One region of the Pseudomonas sp. FP2335 genome, then DNA from elsewhere that is predicted to be linked to it. Evidence: riboswitches for the same ligand, from Rfam matches in the RefSeq annotation. Region 1 holds a riboswitch; the other holds the start of a gene.
What was found. A riboswitch is a leader RNA that binds a small molecule or an ion and turns the genes downstream of it on or off. The one in region 1 is predicted to bind cobalamin.
Positions count from the first base shown of each region.

Region 1 (7,443 bases):
TGAAGGCCAGCAGCCCCAAGCCATGGCTGGAGCCCGACGGCCCTTCCAGGCCCAACGGGTCGTGAACCTGCTCGCCGAGCATCTGCAAGCCGCCGCAAATGCCAAGCACTTTGCCGCCATAGCGCAAATGTCGCGCCACGGCGCTGTCCCAGCCGTTGGCACGCAAGTAGGCCAGGTCGCTGCGCACGCTTTTCGAGCCCGGCAGGATGATCAGGTCGGCAGGCGGAATCGGCTGGCCCGGCCCGACAAATTGCAAATCCACCTGGGGATGCAGGCGCAGCGGGTCGAAATCCGTGTGGTTGCTGATGCGCGGCAACACCGGCACCACCACCTTGAGCACTTGGGCGGCCTTGTCGATCTGGCGCTTGTCGATGCCATCTTCGGCTTCCAGGTGCAGGTCCATCACGTAGGGCAATACGCCCACCACAGGCTTGCCGGTGCGCGCTTGCAGCCAATCCAGGCCGGGTTGCAATAACGCAATATCGCCGCGAAAACGGTTGATGATGAAGCCTTTGACCCGCGCCTGTTCGCTCGGCGACAGCAATTCCAGGGTGCCGACCAGGTGCGCGAATACGCCGCCACGATTGATGTCGGCGATCAGCAGCACCGGGCAATCCACGGCTTCGGCGAAGCCCATGTTGGCGATGTCGTTGGCGCGCAGGTTGATCTCCGCCGGGGAGCCCGCGCCCTCCACCATCACCACCGGATAGGCATCGCTCAGGCGTGCATGGGAGGCCAGCACGGCTTGCATCGCGATGGCTTTGTAATCGTGATAGGCCACGGCGTTCATGCTGGTGACGGCACGGCCGTGGATGATCACCTGGGAACCGGTGTCACTGTTGGGCTTGAGCAGCACCGGGTTCATGTCGGTATGGGGCGCCAGGTTGGCGGCCTGGGCCTGCACGGCTTGGGCGCGGCCGATCTCGCCACCTTCGGCCGTCACGGCGCTGTTGAGGGCCATGTTCTGCGGCTTGAACGGCGCCACAGCCACGCCCTGGCGGACCAGCCAACGGCACAGCGCGGTGACCAGGGTGCTCTTGCCGGCATCGGAGGTGGTGCCTTGCACCATCAGCGTACTCATGCAGCGTCCTTGTAGGCCGTCAGCGCTTCGTCAAGGCGCAGCCAATCGGCGGCGCTATCAGGCAAGCCAAAACGCAGGCTGCTGTCGTGAACGAACAGGCGCAGCAAGATGCCGCGCTGGGCCATGAATTCGTGCATGCGCTCGGCATGCGGGGTGATCAGCCATTGGAACAAGGCACAGCCGCCGTGAGGTTGGAAGCCGTGGCGCTCAAGCAGGTCGAACAGCCGCTGGCTGGCCTCGATACAGCGCTCGCGCTGGCGCGTGTGCCCGGCCGTATCCGCCAGGCAGACTTGGCCCAGCACGCGGGTGGGGCCGCTGACGGCCCAGGGTCCCACCTGCTCGGCAAGCAGCCTGAGCAACTTGCGCTCGGCCAGGACAAAACCGAGGCGCACACCGGCCAGCCCAAAGAACTTGCCGAACGAACGCAACACAATCAACCCGACCTGATGGGCCTGGCTCGCCAGGCTCAGGTGCGGCGTGACGTCCATGAAGGCTTCATCCACCACCAGCCAGCCGCCCCGCTGCGCCAGCCGCGCGTGCCAGTCCAGCAGGCGTTGCGGACTCAGGCTGAGGCCGGTGGGATTGTTCGGGTTGACCACCACCAGCACGTCGAGGTTGTCGAGAAAGAAGTCGACTTCCTGCTCCAGCACTTCGCGCACCACATAACCGGCGCGGCGCCAGGCTTCGGCGTGTTCGGCATAGCACGGCGACAGCACGCCGACCTTGCCCGCCCGCCGCAAGCGCGGCAACAGTTGGATCGCCGCCTGGGAGCCCGGCACCGGCAGCAAATGGGCGGCGCCGTAATATTCGCTGGCGGCGCGTTCCAGGCCGTCGTCGGTTTCCGGCAAGCGCGCCCAGGCCCGCAGCGGAATTTCCGGGATCGCCCACGGCCACGGCGCGAGGCCGCTGGACAGGTCGAGCCAATCGGCCTCGGCAATCCCGTATTGAATCGCTGCCTTGCGCAGCCGGCCACCGTGCTCAAGCATAGAATTGCGCCCCCGCGCATAGGATCAGCAGCCACAACCATACGCCGCGCTGCACCAGTTGCCAGCCTCGGTCGATGGAGTCCGCATCCGCCGCCGGGCCTTCGCCCAGTTGCGGACGTTGATGTACTTCGCCGTGATAAATCGCGGCGCCGCCCAATTCGACACCCAGCGCACCAGCGCCGGCCGCCATCACCGGGCCGGCGTTGGGGCTGTCCCACGTCGGGCCCTGGGTACGCCAGCACTTCAACGCCAGGCGGGTTTTGCCCAGCAACGCGTAGGTCAATGCCACCAGGCGCGCAGGAATATAGTTCAGCACGTCGTCGATCTTGGCCGCCGCCCAACCGAAACGCTCGAAGCGTTCGTTGCGATAGCCCCACATGGCGTCGAGGGTGTTGCTCAGGCGGTACAGCACCACGCCCGGCACACCGGCAACGACAAACCAGAACAGCGCGGCGAATACCGCGTCGCTGCCGTTCTCCAGTACCGACTCGGTGGCGGCGCGGGCGACTTCGGTACGGTCCAGTTCGCTGGTCTGACGGCTGACAAGGTAACTCACACGTTTTCGCGCTTCGTCCAGGTCATCACTGCGCAGCGCCTGGGCGACCGGGATCACGTGCTCGCCAAGGCTGCGCATGCCGAGGGCGCAGTACAACGCCAGGATCTCCAAGATCCAGCCGATATACGGCGCCCACGACAAAGCCGTGGCCAGCAGGGTCAACGGCACCACGGCGATAAACCACGCGGTCACGCCATGGCTGCGCCAGCCCCGGCCACCGCTGTTGAAGCGTTGCTCGATGCGCCCGGCGAAATTGCCGAACGCCACCAGCGGATGCCAGCGCCTGGGTTCGCCCAGCAGCGCATCCAGCGCGACTGCGGCGACACACAGCAAGGCCACACTCATTGACTCACTCCCCAAGAATTTTCGTACAGCATGTCACTCAGCGGCCGCGGCTCGGTCCAGCCTTCGAGTTGCAACATCGGCGCCGGGTAGAACGCAGCGACCGGGCCCAGGCACAGCACGGCCAGGGGTTTGGCGCCGGGCGGCAGGCCCAGCAGGTCGGCCAGGGCCTGGGGCTCGAACAGCGAGACCCAGCCCATGCCCAGGCCTTCGACGCGGGCAGCCAGCCACAGGTTCTGGATGGCACAGGACAGCGAGGCCATGTCCATTTCCGGCAAGGTGCGACGACCGAAGATGTGGCGCTCGCGGTCGTCCATCAGCGCTGCTACCAATACCTCGGCGCAATCGTGGATGCCTTCGACCTTGAGCTTCATGAATTCGTCGGAGCGCTCGCCCAGGGCTTCGGCGGTGCGGATGCGTTCTTCTTCCACCAGTTGCTGGATTTGCCCACGTAGCTGGCGGTCGCTGATACGGATGAAGCGCCAGGGTTGCATCAGGCCGACGCTGGGGGCCTGGTGTGCGGCCTGGAGCAGGCGCTGCAGCAGTTCAGGCGCGACGGTGCCGCCGCTGAAGTGGCGCATGTCGCGGCGTTCGGCGATGGCGCGGTAGACGGCCTGGCGGTCGGCTTCTGGGAAGGCGTTGTCGGTCATTGCCTCTTCGCGGGCAAGCCCGCTCCCACATTGGATTGGGTTTCGACGCGATCCCCTGTGGGAGCGGGCTTGCCTGCGATAGCGCCCTCCCGGTCTGGCGCAAACAGTGCCGCCACCGCCGCCGGATTCGACGGAAAGTAAAAGTGCACGTAGGAAGCCGTCATCCGCCCCTGTCGGAAAACCGCCTCGGCACCACGCCCACCGTTGGGGCTCACGCCACGGGCAATCGGCGTGCAGTCGGTGCTGGTCAGGGAGTGGTGATAGGTGTGACCGCGCAATGTGCCTTCCGGCAGTTCGACATTTTGCAGGGCCAGGGCGGCCAGTTTCTTTTGCATCACGGCATCGCCCTGCAGCAGACCGAGCAACTCGGCACGCTGGCCGTCGACATCGGTGAGCGAGTCCAGCAGGTACAACATGCCGCCGCACTCGGCGAGCAGTGGTTTGCCAGCAGCGTGATGGGCACGGATCGCATCGAGCATCGCGGTATTTTCCGACAGCGCCTGGTGATGCAATTCCGGGTAACCACCCGGCAGATACAGGCTGTCGGCGTCAGGCAATTGGCGGTCATGGATCGGCGAGAAGAAGTGCAACTCGGCGCCCATCGCCCGCAACAGATCGAGGCTGGCGCCGTAGGTGAAGGCGAAGGCTTCGTCGCGAGCCACGGCAATGCGTACGCCGTTGAGCAACGGCTCGGCCTCAATGATCTGCGGCGCAGCGAACGTCACCGGCGGCGGCAATGCGACTTCGCAACTGCTGCCCAGGGCTTGGGCGGCGGCATCGAGGCGCAGGTCGAGGTCATTCAGTTCGCTGGCTTGTACCAGGCCTAGGTGGCGGCTGGGCAATTCGATCCCGGTCTCGCGGGACAGCGCCCCGTACCAACGCAGGCCTTCGGTCAGACTGCCTTCGAGCAATTGTGCGTGGCGCAGCGTGCCCACGCGGTTGGCCAGCACGCCGGCGAACGGCAGGTCCGGCTGATAACGCGCCAGGCCCAGCGCAAGGGCACCGAAGGTCTGGGCCATGGCGGTGCCGTCGATCACACCGAGCACCGGCACGCCAAAGTGGCGCGCCAGGTCAGCGCTGGACGGCGTGCCGTCGAACAGGCCCATCACGCCTTCAATGAGGATCAGGTCAGCCTCGCCGGCGGCTTCCCACAACAGGCGACGACTTTCCTGCTCTCCCACCATCCACATGTCCAATTGATACACCGGCGCACCACTGGCGCGCTCGTGGATCATCGGGTCGAGAAAGTCCGGCCCGCATTTGAACACGCGCACCTTGCGCCCCAGGTTGCGGTGCAAACGGGCGAGCGCGGCGGTGACGGTGGTTTTGCCCTGGCCGGACGCCGGTGCGGCGATCAAGACGGCCGGGCAATGACGGGGCTGATTCAAAGTTCGACGCCCTTCTGTGCCTTGATACCGGCCTGGAACGCGTGCTTGAGCATGCCCATTTCGGTGACGGTGTCGCCCATTTCGATCAGCTCGGGCTTGGCGCCACGGCCGGTGACCACCACGTGTTGCATCGGCGGACGGGCTTGCAGGTCGCTGAGTACTTGGTCCAGATCGAGGTAGCCGTGTTTGAGGGCGATGTTCAGTTCGTCAAGCACGACAAGGCCGATGGCGGGATCTTGCAGCAGCTCGCGGGACACCGCCCAGGCGGCTTCGGCGGCGGCGATGTCACGTTGGCGGTCCTGGGTTTCCCAGGTGAAGCCTTCGCCCATGACGTGAAAACGCACTTGCTCAGGGAAGCGGCGGAAGAACAGCTCTTCGCCCGTGCTGTTGCGCCCCTTGATGAACTGCACCACACCGCACTGCATGCCGTGGCCCATGGCCCGAGCCAGCATGCCGAACGCAGAGCTGCTCTTGCCTTTGCCGTTGCCGGTGAGCACCAGCAGCAAACCGCATTCGTTGGGCGAGTTGGCGATGCGCTCGTCGATCACGGCTTTTTTGCGCAGCATGCGCGCCAGGTGGCGTTCGTCGCGTTCAGGGGAATCGGTCATGGCAGCTCTCCGTTGGGGCTGGACAAAAAACGGCGGGCAGGAAAAAGACAAAACAGACAGCCAAGCATCGCCCACCGTGATGCTGTTGGATGTTTCAGGCCGGTCTCCGGGCTCATGAGTGGCGATCGCCGACGCTGCGCCTTCCCATATCGCGGGGCGATACAGTGGCAGAAAGCAGGGTCTTGACTCATTTACCGTTGCGGGGGCAGCGCCGGGATCGCGGCAGCACTGTGTACAAGTGCGCTCACTCACCGGCTTCCCTGTTTCACTCGGTCGACCCGTGGGTCACAGAGCACCTGGAACAAGTCGCGAAGGGTAGAGGGTTGGGGGTGGAGCGTCAATTAAAGCCGGCTTCGCACTTGAACCATCGGACCGCTGCATGCCTCTACCCTTGCAGGTACCCAGGAGAAAAACATGCACAAGACCCGACTTGCCCTACTGATCATGTTCGCAGGCGCCCTCGCCGCCTGCGGTGAAAGTTCGACCTTGCAAGTGTCTGACGGAACCGGGCCTTCCCCCAAGCTACCGGAGCCGAACAAGACCCTGATCCCCACGGTAAACATCGCGCCAGCCATCGGCTGGCCTGCGGGTGCGAAGCCAACTCCCGCCGCGGGCACCCAGGTGGCGGCGTTTGCCGAGGGCCTGGACCACCCGCGCTGGCTGTATGTGCTGCCCAATGGCGACGTACTGGTGGCAGAAACCAATGCGCCGCCCAAACCCGATGACTCAAAGGGCATTCGTGGCTGGGTAATGGAAAAGGTCATGGGCCGAGCCGGTGCAGGTGTGCCTAGCCCGAATCGCATCACGTTGCTGCGCGATGCCGACCACGATGGCATCGCCGAGACCCGGACAGTATTTCTTGAAAACCTCAATTCGCCCTTCGGCATGACCCTGGTGGGCAATGATCTGTATGTGGCGGACTCGGACAAGCTGCTGCGCTTCCCCTACCAACCGGGAGCAACCGCGATCAAGGCAGCCGGTACCAAGGTGGTCGACCTACCCGGCGGCAGCATCAACCACCACTGGACCAAGAACGTGGTGGCGAGCAAAGACGGCCGCAAGCTGTACGTAAGCGTAGGCTCCAACAGCAACGTTGGTGAAAACGGCCTGCAGGCAGAAGAAGGCCGGGCGGCGATCTGGGAAGTAGACCGCGCCAGCGGCCAGCACCGCATTTTCGCCTCGGGCCTGCGCAACCCTAACGGCATGGCCTGGGAACCACAAAGCGGCAAGCTGTGGACGGCGGTGAACGAGCGCGATGAAATCGGTAGCGACCTGGTGCCGGACTACATCACCTCGGTTCAGGATGGCGCCTTCTATGGCTGGCCGTTCAGCTACTACGGGCAGCATGTGGATGCGCGAGTCAATCCGCAAAACCTCGACCTGGTGGCCAAGGCGATTGCACCAGACTACGCCGTAGGCCCGCATACCGCCTCGCTGGGACTGACGTTTGCAGAGAACAGCAAATTGCCCGCCCCCTTCACGAATGGCGCATTCATCGGCCAGCATGGTTCGTGGAATCGCAAGCCCCACAGTGGCTACAAGGTGATCTTCGTACCGTTCGAGGCTGGCCAGCCCAAGGGACAGCCGGTGGATGTGCTGACCGGGTTCCTCGACAAAGACGAGAAAGCCATGGGCCGGCCGGTGGGCGTGGTGATTGATCAGCAGGGGGATTTGCTGGTGGCAGATGATGTGGGAAATAAGGTGTGGCGGGTGTCGGCGGCTAAGTAGACAGGCTTCAGACCACAAAACCCATGTGGGAGCGGGCTTGCTCGCGAAGGCGGTGTGTCAGTCACAGATGTGTGGTCTGATCCGGCGCCTTCGCGAGCAAGCCC
Region 1 covers NZ_CP117437.1:4,330,729-4,338,171, forward strand. The annotation lists gene PSH81_RS19405 (cobyric acid synthase) at 1-1,081, opposite strand, end outside; gene cobD (threonine-phosphate decarboxylase CobD) at 1,078-2,067, opposite strand; gene cbiB (adenosylcobinamide-phosphate synthase CbiB) at 2,060-2,968, opposite strand; gene bluB (5,6-dimethylbenzimidazole synthase) at 2,965-3,615, opposite strand; gene PSH81_RS19425 (cobyrinate a,c-diamide synthase) at 3,612-5,003, opposite strand; gene cobO (cob(I)yrinic acid a,c-diamide adenosyltransferase) at 5,000-5,611, opposite strand; cobalamin riboswitch at 5,691-5,926, opposite strand; gene PSH81_RS19435 (sorbosone dehydrogenase family protein) at 6,026-7,339, shown strand.

Region 2 (7,443 bases), 1.8 Mb from region 1:
TCTTCTGCAACACCAGGGGACGACGACCGGTCCAGGGTTCGGCGAGTGCACAATCCAACGGATCGAAGCCCAACTCGAAGGCCTTGGCCAATACCCGCAGCAAACTCGACTGCGCACCGCGCCCATCACCACGGGGGATACGCAGCAGCGCGAGCAAAGTGTCGATGCGCAAACGGCCGTCAGGCGACTCGCCAAAAATGTGCAGGCCGTCGCGGATCTGTGACTCCTTCAAGTCACACAGATAAGTGTCGAGGCGCGGGAGCCAGATGGCGGCGTCAGCTTCTTTATCCAGTTCAAGCTCTTGGTCGATGCGGGTTTCGCGCACCAACTTGAGGATGTCCTTTTGCAGCTCGAGGGCGCGGCGAGGATCGAGCAGTTGCGCTTCGTAATACTCGTCCGCCAGCAGTTCCAGGTCGCGCAATGGGCCGTAGGTTTCGGCACGGGTCAGCGGCGGCATCAGGTGGTCGATGATCACCGCCTGGGTGCGGCGTTTGGCCTGGGCACCCTCGCCCGGATCGTTGACGATAAACGGGTAGATATTCGGCAACGGCCCCAGCAGCGCATCGGGCCAGCAGTTTTCCGACAGGCCAACGCCCTTGCCCGGCAGCCATTCCAGGTTGCCGTGCTTGCCCACATGGATCACGCCGTGGGCGCCATAGGTGTGACGCAGCCAGAAGTAGAACGCCAGGTAGCCATGAGGCGGCACCAGATCGGGATCGTGGTACACCGCGCTGGCGTCCACCTGATAACCCCGCGCAGGCTGGATGCCGACGAAAGTCAGGCCCAGGCGCAGGCCGGCGATCATCATGCGGCCGTCGCGGAACATCGGATCGTTATGGGGCGCGCCCCAACGCTCAATAACCGCCTGGCGATTGGCTTCGGGCAGGCGTTTGAACATCGCCTCGTAGTCGTCCAGGCCCAGGCTTTGGTGACAGGGACGCAGATCAATACTGTCGAGGTCGTTGGTGACGCCACCGAGCAGGTCATGGATCAGGGCCGTTCCATTCGGGGGCAATTCGGCGGGCAGCGGATACCCTTCGGCTTGCAGGGCACGCAGGATGTTCAGCGTCGCCGCCGGTGTGTCCAGGCCCACGCCGTTGCCGATACGGCCGTCGCGGGTCGGGTAGTTGGCGAGGATCAGCGCGATGCGTTTCTGCGCATTCGGCACCCGTGCCAATTCGACCCAACGGCGCGCCAGTTCGGCAACAAAATCCATGCGCTCGGGCGCGGCGCGGTAACACACCACATCCGACTGGCTGCGCTCACTGCGCCAGGCCAGATCCTTGAAGCTGATCGGCCGGCTGATGATGCGCCCGTCCAGCTCCGGCAAGGCAATATGCATCGCCAAGTCGCGCGGGCCCAGGCCTTGTTCACTGGCCTGCCAGCCCGGCTCGTTGTCTTGGGCGCAAATCGCCTGGATCACCGGGATATTGCGGCGAAACGGGCGCAAATGCGGCGCTTCCGGACTGGATTGGGCAAACCCGGTGGTGTTGAGGATCAGCCCCGCGCCGACCTCATCGAGCAGGTCCTCGACGACCGTCAGGCAGCCGGGCTCTTTCAAACTGGCCACCGCTATCGGCAACGGGTTCAGGCCCGCAGCCTGCAAGCGTTGGCAAAACACATCGATAAAACCGGTATTGGCCGCCTGCAAGTGAGAGCGGTAGAACAGCACCGCGGCCACCGGAAACTCGGCCTGCCAATCCGCCTGCCAGTCATTCAAGCGGGGGTTGGCTTTGTGCGGGTGATAAATCGCCGTGCGCGGCAGGGTTTGCGGCTCGGCCCAGGCATAGTCGCGCCCCAGGTAAGCGCTGGCCAGGCAGCGATAGAAATCCAGCGCATTGCCCAAGCCACCCTGGCGCAGGAAGTGCCACAGGCGATCACGTTCTTGTGCGCCAACGGTGCTCAAACCGCTGAGTTCCGGGTCGGGACGATCGTCGCCCGGCACCAGGATCAGTTGAACACCGCGTTCGGCCAGCTCCACCAGACGTTCGATACCGTAACGCCAATAGCCGATGCCACCATGCAGCGAGATCAGGATGACCTTGGCGTGGCGCAACACCTCGTCGACATACAGGTCGACCGAGGCGTGGTTCTGCACCTGCATGGGGTTGGCCAGGCGCAGGCTCGGGTAATCGTCGGGCAACTGCTGGGCCGCTTCGGCCAGCAGCGCCAGGCTGGAGTCGCCGCTGCACAGGATCACCAGTTCAGCGGGGGTTTGGCCAAGGTCGGCAATATTGTCGTCCGAGACGAAACCACCGGGCTGGGTCCTGAGCAGGTGCATGGGTTAAACGCTGAGCGCAGCGCGCAGTTGCGCTTCGAGACCCGCCGCATCGAGGTCCTGACCGATCAGTACCAGACGTGTGATGCGTGCTTCGTCGGCAGCCCAGGCGCGATCGAAGTGCTTATCGAAACGCGTGCCTACGCCCTGGATCAGCAGGCGCATCGGCTTGTTCGGGATCGCGGCGAAGCCTTTGACGCGCAGGATGCCGTGTTGCACCACCAGCTGGGTCAGGGCGTCGAGCAAAAGCGCCTCGTCGGCTTGCGGCAGGTCGATGGAAATCGAGTCGAAGGCGTCGTGGTCGTGGTCGTCTTCACCTTCGTGGTGATGATCGTGATGGCTGTGGCGAGCGTCGATATGCTCTTCGGCGCCGGCGCCCAGGCCAATCAGCACGTCCAGCGGCAGACGGCCGCTGCTGGCTTCGATGATCTTCACGGCCGGCGGCAGTTCTTCGGCGACTTCCAGGCGCACACGGGCCAGGTCTTCCGGGCTGATCAAGTCGGATTTGTTGAGGATCACCAAGTCGGCGCTGGCCAGTTGGTCGGCGAACAACTCGTGCAGCGGCGATTCGTGGTCCAGGTTCGGGTCGAGTTTGCGCTGGGCGTCGACTTGGTCCGGGAATGCGGCGAAGGTGCCGGCGGCCACGGCTGGGCTATCGACCACGGTGATCACCGCGTCAACCGTGCAGGCGCTACGGATTTCCGGCCATTGGAAGGCTTGTACCAGGGGTTTTGGCAGAGCCAGGCCGGAGGTTTCAATGAGGATATGGTCGAGGTCGCCGCGCCGGGCAACCAGCTCGCGCATCACCGGGAAGAACTCTTCCTGCACGGTGCAGCACAGGCAGCCGTTGGCCAGCTCGTAGACACGGCCGTTGGCTTCTTCTTCGGTGCAACCGATGGAGCACTGCTTGAGGATTTCACCGTCAATGCCCAACTCGCCGAATTCGTTGACGATCACGGCGATACGACGGCCCTGGGCGTTGTCGAGCATATGGCGCAGCAAGGTGGTTTTGCCCGAGCCAAGAAAGCCGGTAACGATGGTGACGGGGAGTTTGGCCAGTGTTTTCATCGGATGCCCTTGGGGGCGGGCATACGGGACGATAGGCCCTGCGACAGTGCGCAGCAGCGGATTTCGTCACCGGATCACCCCGCCCGGTTGAATTGAAAAATCGATTGCGAGGCAGGTCTCCTGGCTTGGGGCTTGCAGGTCTTGCGACCGGCGCTGGCTGCGCCTTCCCGCCTTGTCGGCAGTGGCGTGGCAGTCAACTGAACCCTTTACAGTTGCGGGGGCAGCCGCGGCTTGGACCGCGTTCCCTTCTTAGCTTCGGCCTGGGCCGAAGAACCTCGAGGGTGCAAGGCTACGCAGTGCTTGGGGGATGGTCAATGATGGGGTTGGGTTCGTGTACATATCCGTTATTTAGGTAACGGCGACTCCTTACGGCAGCTCACTTTAGGAAAGAGCCCAAAAGTAACCAAAGGGCTCTTGCCCCAACACTCGGCACCTCGCCCAGGCTCGGTGTGCCCTTAATCCGACATGGATTTGGGCGGCCTGACAGCCGGCCTGATCGAGAAAGCGGGCGGGTTCCCCTGTGGGAACTGGCTTGCCTGCGATGGCATCAACTGGGTGCGTCTGATGTACCGAGTCGCCTGCATCGCAGGCTAGCCAGATCCCACAGTCGAGGGTGAACACCATAAAAAATGCCGGTCGCCTCTAAGGCCGCCGCGCTCTGGCTTTTGATCTCACTTGCCCCGTTAAACACGCTGGCCGAACGCAGGCTTGAATCCGTGGGCAACCCGGCAGGACGCCGGGTTAGCCGTCCTGGGCCAGGGATGGCCCATGACGGCGGCCCACGGATTCAAGCCGGAGTGAGGGCACACCGAGCCTAGGCGAGGTGCCGAGTGTTGGGGCAAGAGCCCTTTGGTTACTTTGGGGCTTTTCCAAAGTGACCCGCTGTAAGAGCGGAACCATAAGCGGCCGTTACCGAAGAAACGGATATGTACACCACCACCACCACCACCACCAAAAACCACATCCCAATTGACTCCCCTCCCCCCCCCATGCTCTCCTACACATCTTGTTTCGGGTGCCCTGCAAAGGGTGAAACGGGAAACCGGTGACTCATGTACGCATGACAGTCCGGTGCTGCCCCCGCAACGGTAAGCGAGCGAAACGTCATATCCACTGTGCCCAAGGCATGGGAAGGCGACGTTTTCAGGCATTGAGCCCCTCGCAAGCCCGGAGACCGGCCCGAAAAAATCAGATAACAAACCCGCGGTGGGCGGGCGCTGTTCAGAACCCTGCGTGCCTGGCTCGCGGGGTTTTCATGCGCTCGTTTCACCCAGACACCTGAAAGGGACGCGCCATGTCGATCATCAGCAGCACCTCGCACTCCGCCAGCCGCACCTCTACCCTGAGCCAACGCCTGACCGCCGCCATCGGTGCGTCGATCCTCGGCGCGTGCCTGGTGTATTTCGCCGGTTTCTCGCATATCGAGGCGGTGCACAACGCTGCCCACGATACCCGCCACAGCGCCGCGTTCCCGTGCCATTGAGACCTGCCGACATGATCAAGCGTATTGCGCAAACCGCAGGGTTCACCGGACTTTTGGCCGCCCTGCTGCTGACCCTGCTGCAAAGTTTCTGGGTCGCCCCGCTGATTTTGCAGGCGGAAACCTTTGAAAAAGCCCCTGCCGAGGTGATGCACGAGCATACCGCCGGCACCGCTGCCCATACCCACGACGCCGAAGCCTGGGAGCCGGAAGACGGCTGGCAGCGCGTACTCTCTACCACAGGTGGCAACCTGGTAGTGGCGGTCGGTTTCGCACTGATGCTCGCCGGCCTGTACACCCTGCGCGCGCCAACCCGCACCGCCCAAGGGCTGCTATGGGGGCTGGCTGGTTACGCGACCTTCGTACTGGCACCGACCCTGGGGCTGCCGCCTGAGCTACCGGGCACGGCTGCCGCCGACCTCGCACTGCGCCAGACGTGGTGGATCGGTACCGCAGCGTCCACCGCCGCCGGTATCGCGCTGATCGTATTCGGTCGCAACTGGCTGCTCAAAGTACTGGGGGCGGCAATCCTGGTGGTTCCCCACGTGATTGGCGCACCGCAACCGGAAGTGCATTCGATGCTGGCACCAGAAGCGCTGGAAGCGCAGTTCAAGATCGCATCGCAGTTGACCAACGTGGCGTTCTGGCTGGCCCTGGGCCTGATCAGCGCCTGGCTGTTCCGCCGCAACCGTGACGATCAATACTCGGCATGACCCTGGTGGCCGGCCTGGGCTGCCAGCGGGGTTGTGATGTTCACACCCTGCTGAGCCTGTTCGACGCCGCCCTCGCCGAGGGTGGTATCGAGCGCCGGCACGTTACGGCCTTGGCGAGTATTGATCGCAAACGTGATGAACCCGGATTACTCGCCCTGGCCGCGCTGTTGAACCTGCCACTGCACTGCTTCAGCGCGGCCGGGCTAGGGGGTTATGCCGACCGCCTGAGCCACAGATCCGCTGTCGCTTTCGCCCATACCGGCTGTTACGGCATCGCCGAAAGCGCCGCCCTGGCACTGGCCGAGCACCTCACTGGCGCCCCTGCGCGCCTGCTGATCACCCGCAAAAAAACCTCCCAGGCCACCTTTGCGTTGGCTTGCGCCGACTAAAATCCCGATAATCGCCCTTCCCGATCATGAGCAATCTTCATGCTCGCCCGCTTTTCAACAGGAATTCCCCATGACCGTCTACTTCATCGGCGCAGGCCCCGGCGACCCGGAATTGATCACCGTAAAAGGCCAGCGGCTGATCCGCAGTTGCCCGGTGATCATCTACGCCGGCTCCCTGGTGCCAGCGGCGGTTTTGGAAGGTCACCAGGCAGGAATCGTCGTCAACAGCGCTGAGTTGCATCTGGAACAGATCATCGAACTGATCAAAACCGCCCACGCCAAAGGCCAGGATGTGGCACGCGTGCACTCCGGCGATCCGAGCCTGTATGGCGCGATTGGCGAGCAGATCCGCTGTTTGCGCGAGCTGGGCATCCCTTTCCAGATCATCCCTGGCGTCACCGCCGTGGCCGCCTGCGCGGCGCTACTGGAGACCGAGCTGACACTTCCGGACATCGCCCAGAGCGTCATCCTCACCCGTTATGCGGATAAGACCAGCATGCCCCCCGGCGAGGACTTCGACAGCCTGGCGCGGCACGGCACGACCATGGCGATTCACCTGGGGGTCAACCATCTGGAGAAAATCGTCGCTGAACTGCTGCCGCACTATGGCGCTGATTGCCCGATTGCGGTGGTGCACCGGGCGACGTGGCCGGATCAGGATTGGGCGGTCGGGACCTTGAGTGATATTGCCGAGAAGGTCGCAGCCAAGGGGTTTCGGCGTACCGCACTGATTGTGGTGGGCCGGGTGTTGGCCAGTGACAGTTTCAGCGAGTCGTCGCTGTACCGGGCAGGCCACGCACACCTTTACCGCCCTTGACGGAATACGGGCAAGCCCACTCCCACACCTAAACCAATTTGTTAGAAAAACAGCGTAAGGCGTTGAAAATAATGCATAAAAAAACGGCACTCACGGGGCGCCGTTTTTTCTTCGCAGTGAACACCTGACTCAGTAGTAGGCGTTTTCTTTCTGCGTGTGGTCGGTCACGTCACGTACACCTTTAAGCTCTGGAATACGCTCCAGCAGGGTGCGCTCGATACCTTCGCGCAGGGTCACGTCCGCCTGGCCGCAGCCCTGGCAACCACCACCGAACTTGAGCACCGCGATGCCGTCGTCCACGACATCGATCAGGCTGACCTGGCCGCCGTGGCTGGCCAGCCCCGGGTTGATCTCGGTCTGCAGGTAGTAGTTGATACGCTCGTTCACCGGGCTGTCAGCGTTGACATTTGGCACCTTGGCGTTGGGCGCTTTGATGGTCAATTGGCCGCCCATGCGATCGGTGGCGTAGTCGACTACGGCGTCGTCGAGGAAGGCTTCGCTGAAGGCGTCGATATACGCGGTAAAGCTTTTCAGCCCCAGCGCGGTGTCTTCAGGCTTCTCTTCACCTGGCTTGCAGTAGGCAATGCACGTCTCGGCGTACTGGGTGCCAGGCTGGGTGATAAAGACGCGGATACCGATACCTGGGGTGTTCTGCTTGGACAGCAGGTCAGCCAGGTAATCGTGGGCGGCGTCGGTAA
Region 2 covers NZ_CP117437.1:2,552,871-2,560,313, reverse strand. The annotation lists gene cobN (cobaltochelatase subunit CobN) at 1-2,281, opposite strand, end outside; gene cobW (cobalamin biosynthesis protein CobW) at 2,285-3,346, opposite strand; cobalamin riboswitch at 3,439-3,639, opposite strand; cobalamin riboswitch at 4,343-4,544, shown strand; gene PSH81_RS11410 (CbtB domain-containing protein) at 4,641-4,829, shown strand; gene PSH81_RS11405 (CbtA family protein) at 4,841-5,539, shown strand; gene PSH81_RS11400 (cobalamin biosynthesis protein) at 5,536-5,928, shown strand; gene cobM (precorrin-4 C(11)-methyltransferase) at 5,999-6,745, shown strand; gene nfuA (Fe-S biogenesis protein NfuA) at 6,875-7,443, opposite strand, start outside.
Region 2: it holds a riboswitch for cobalamin, as region 1 does, so the genes downstream of both, cobW (cobalamin biosynthesis protein CobW) here and cobO (cob(I)yrinic acid a,c-diamide adenosyltransferase) in region 1, are expected to answer to the same signal.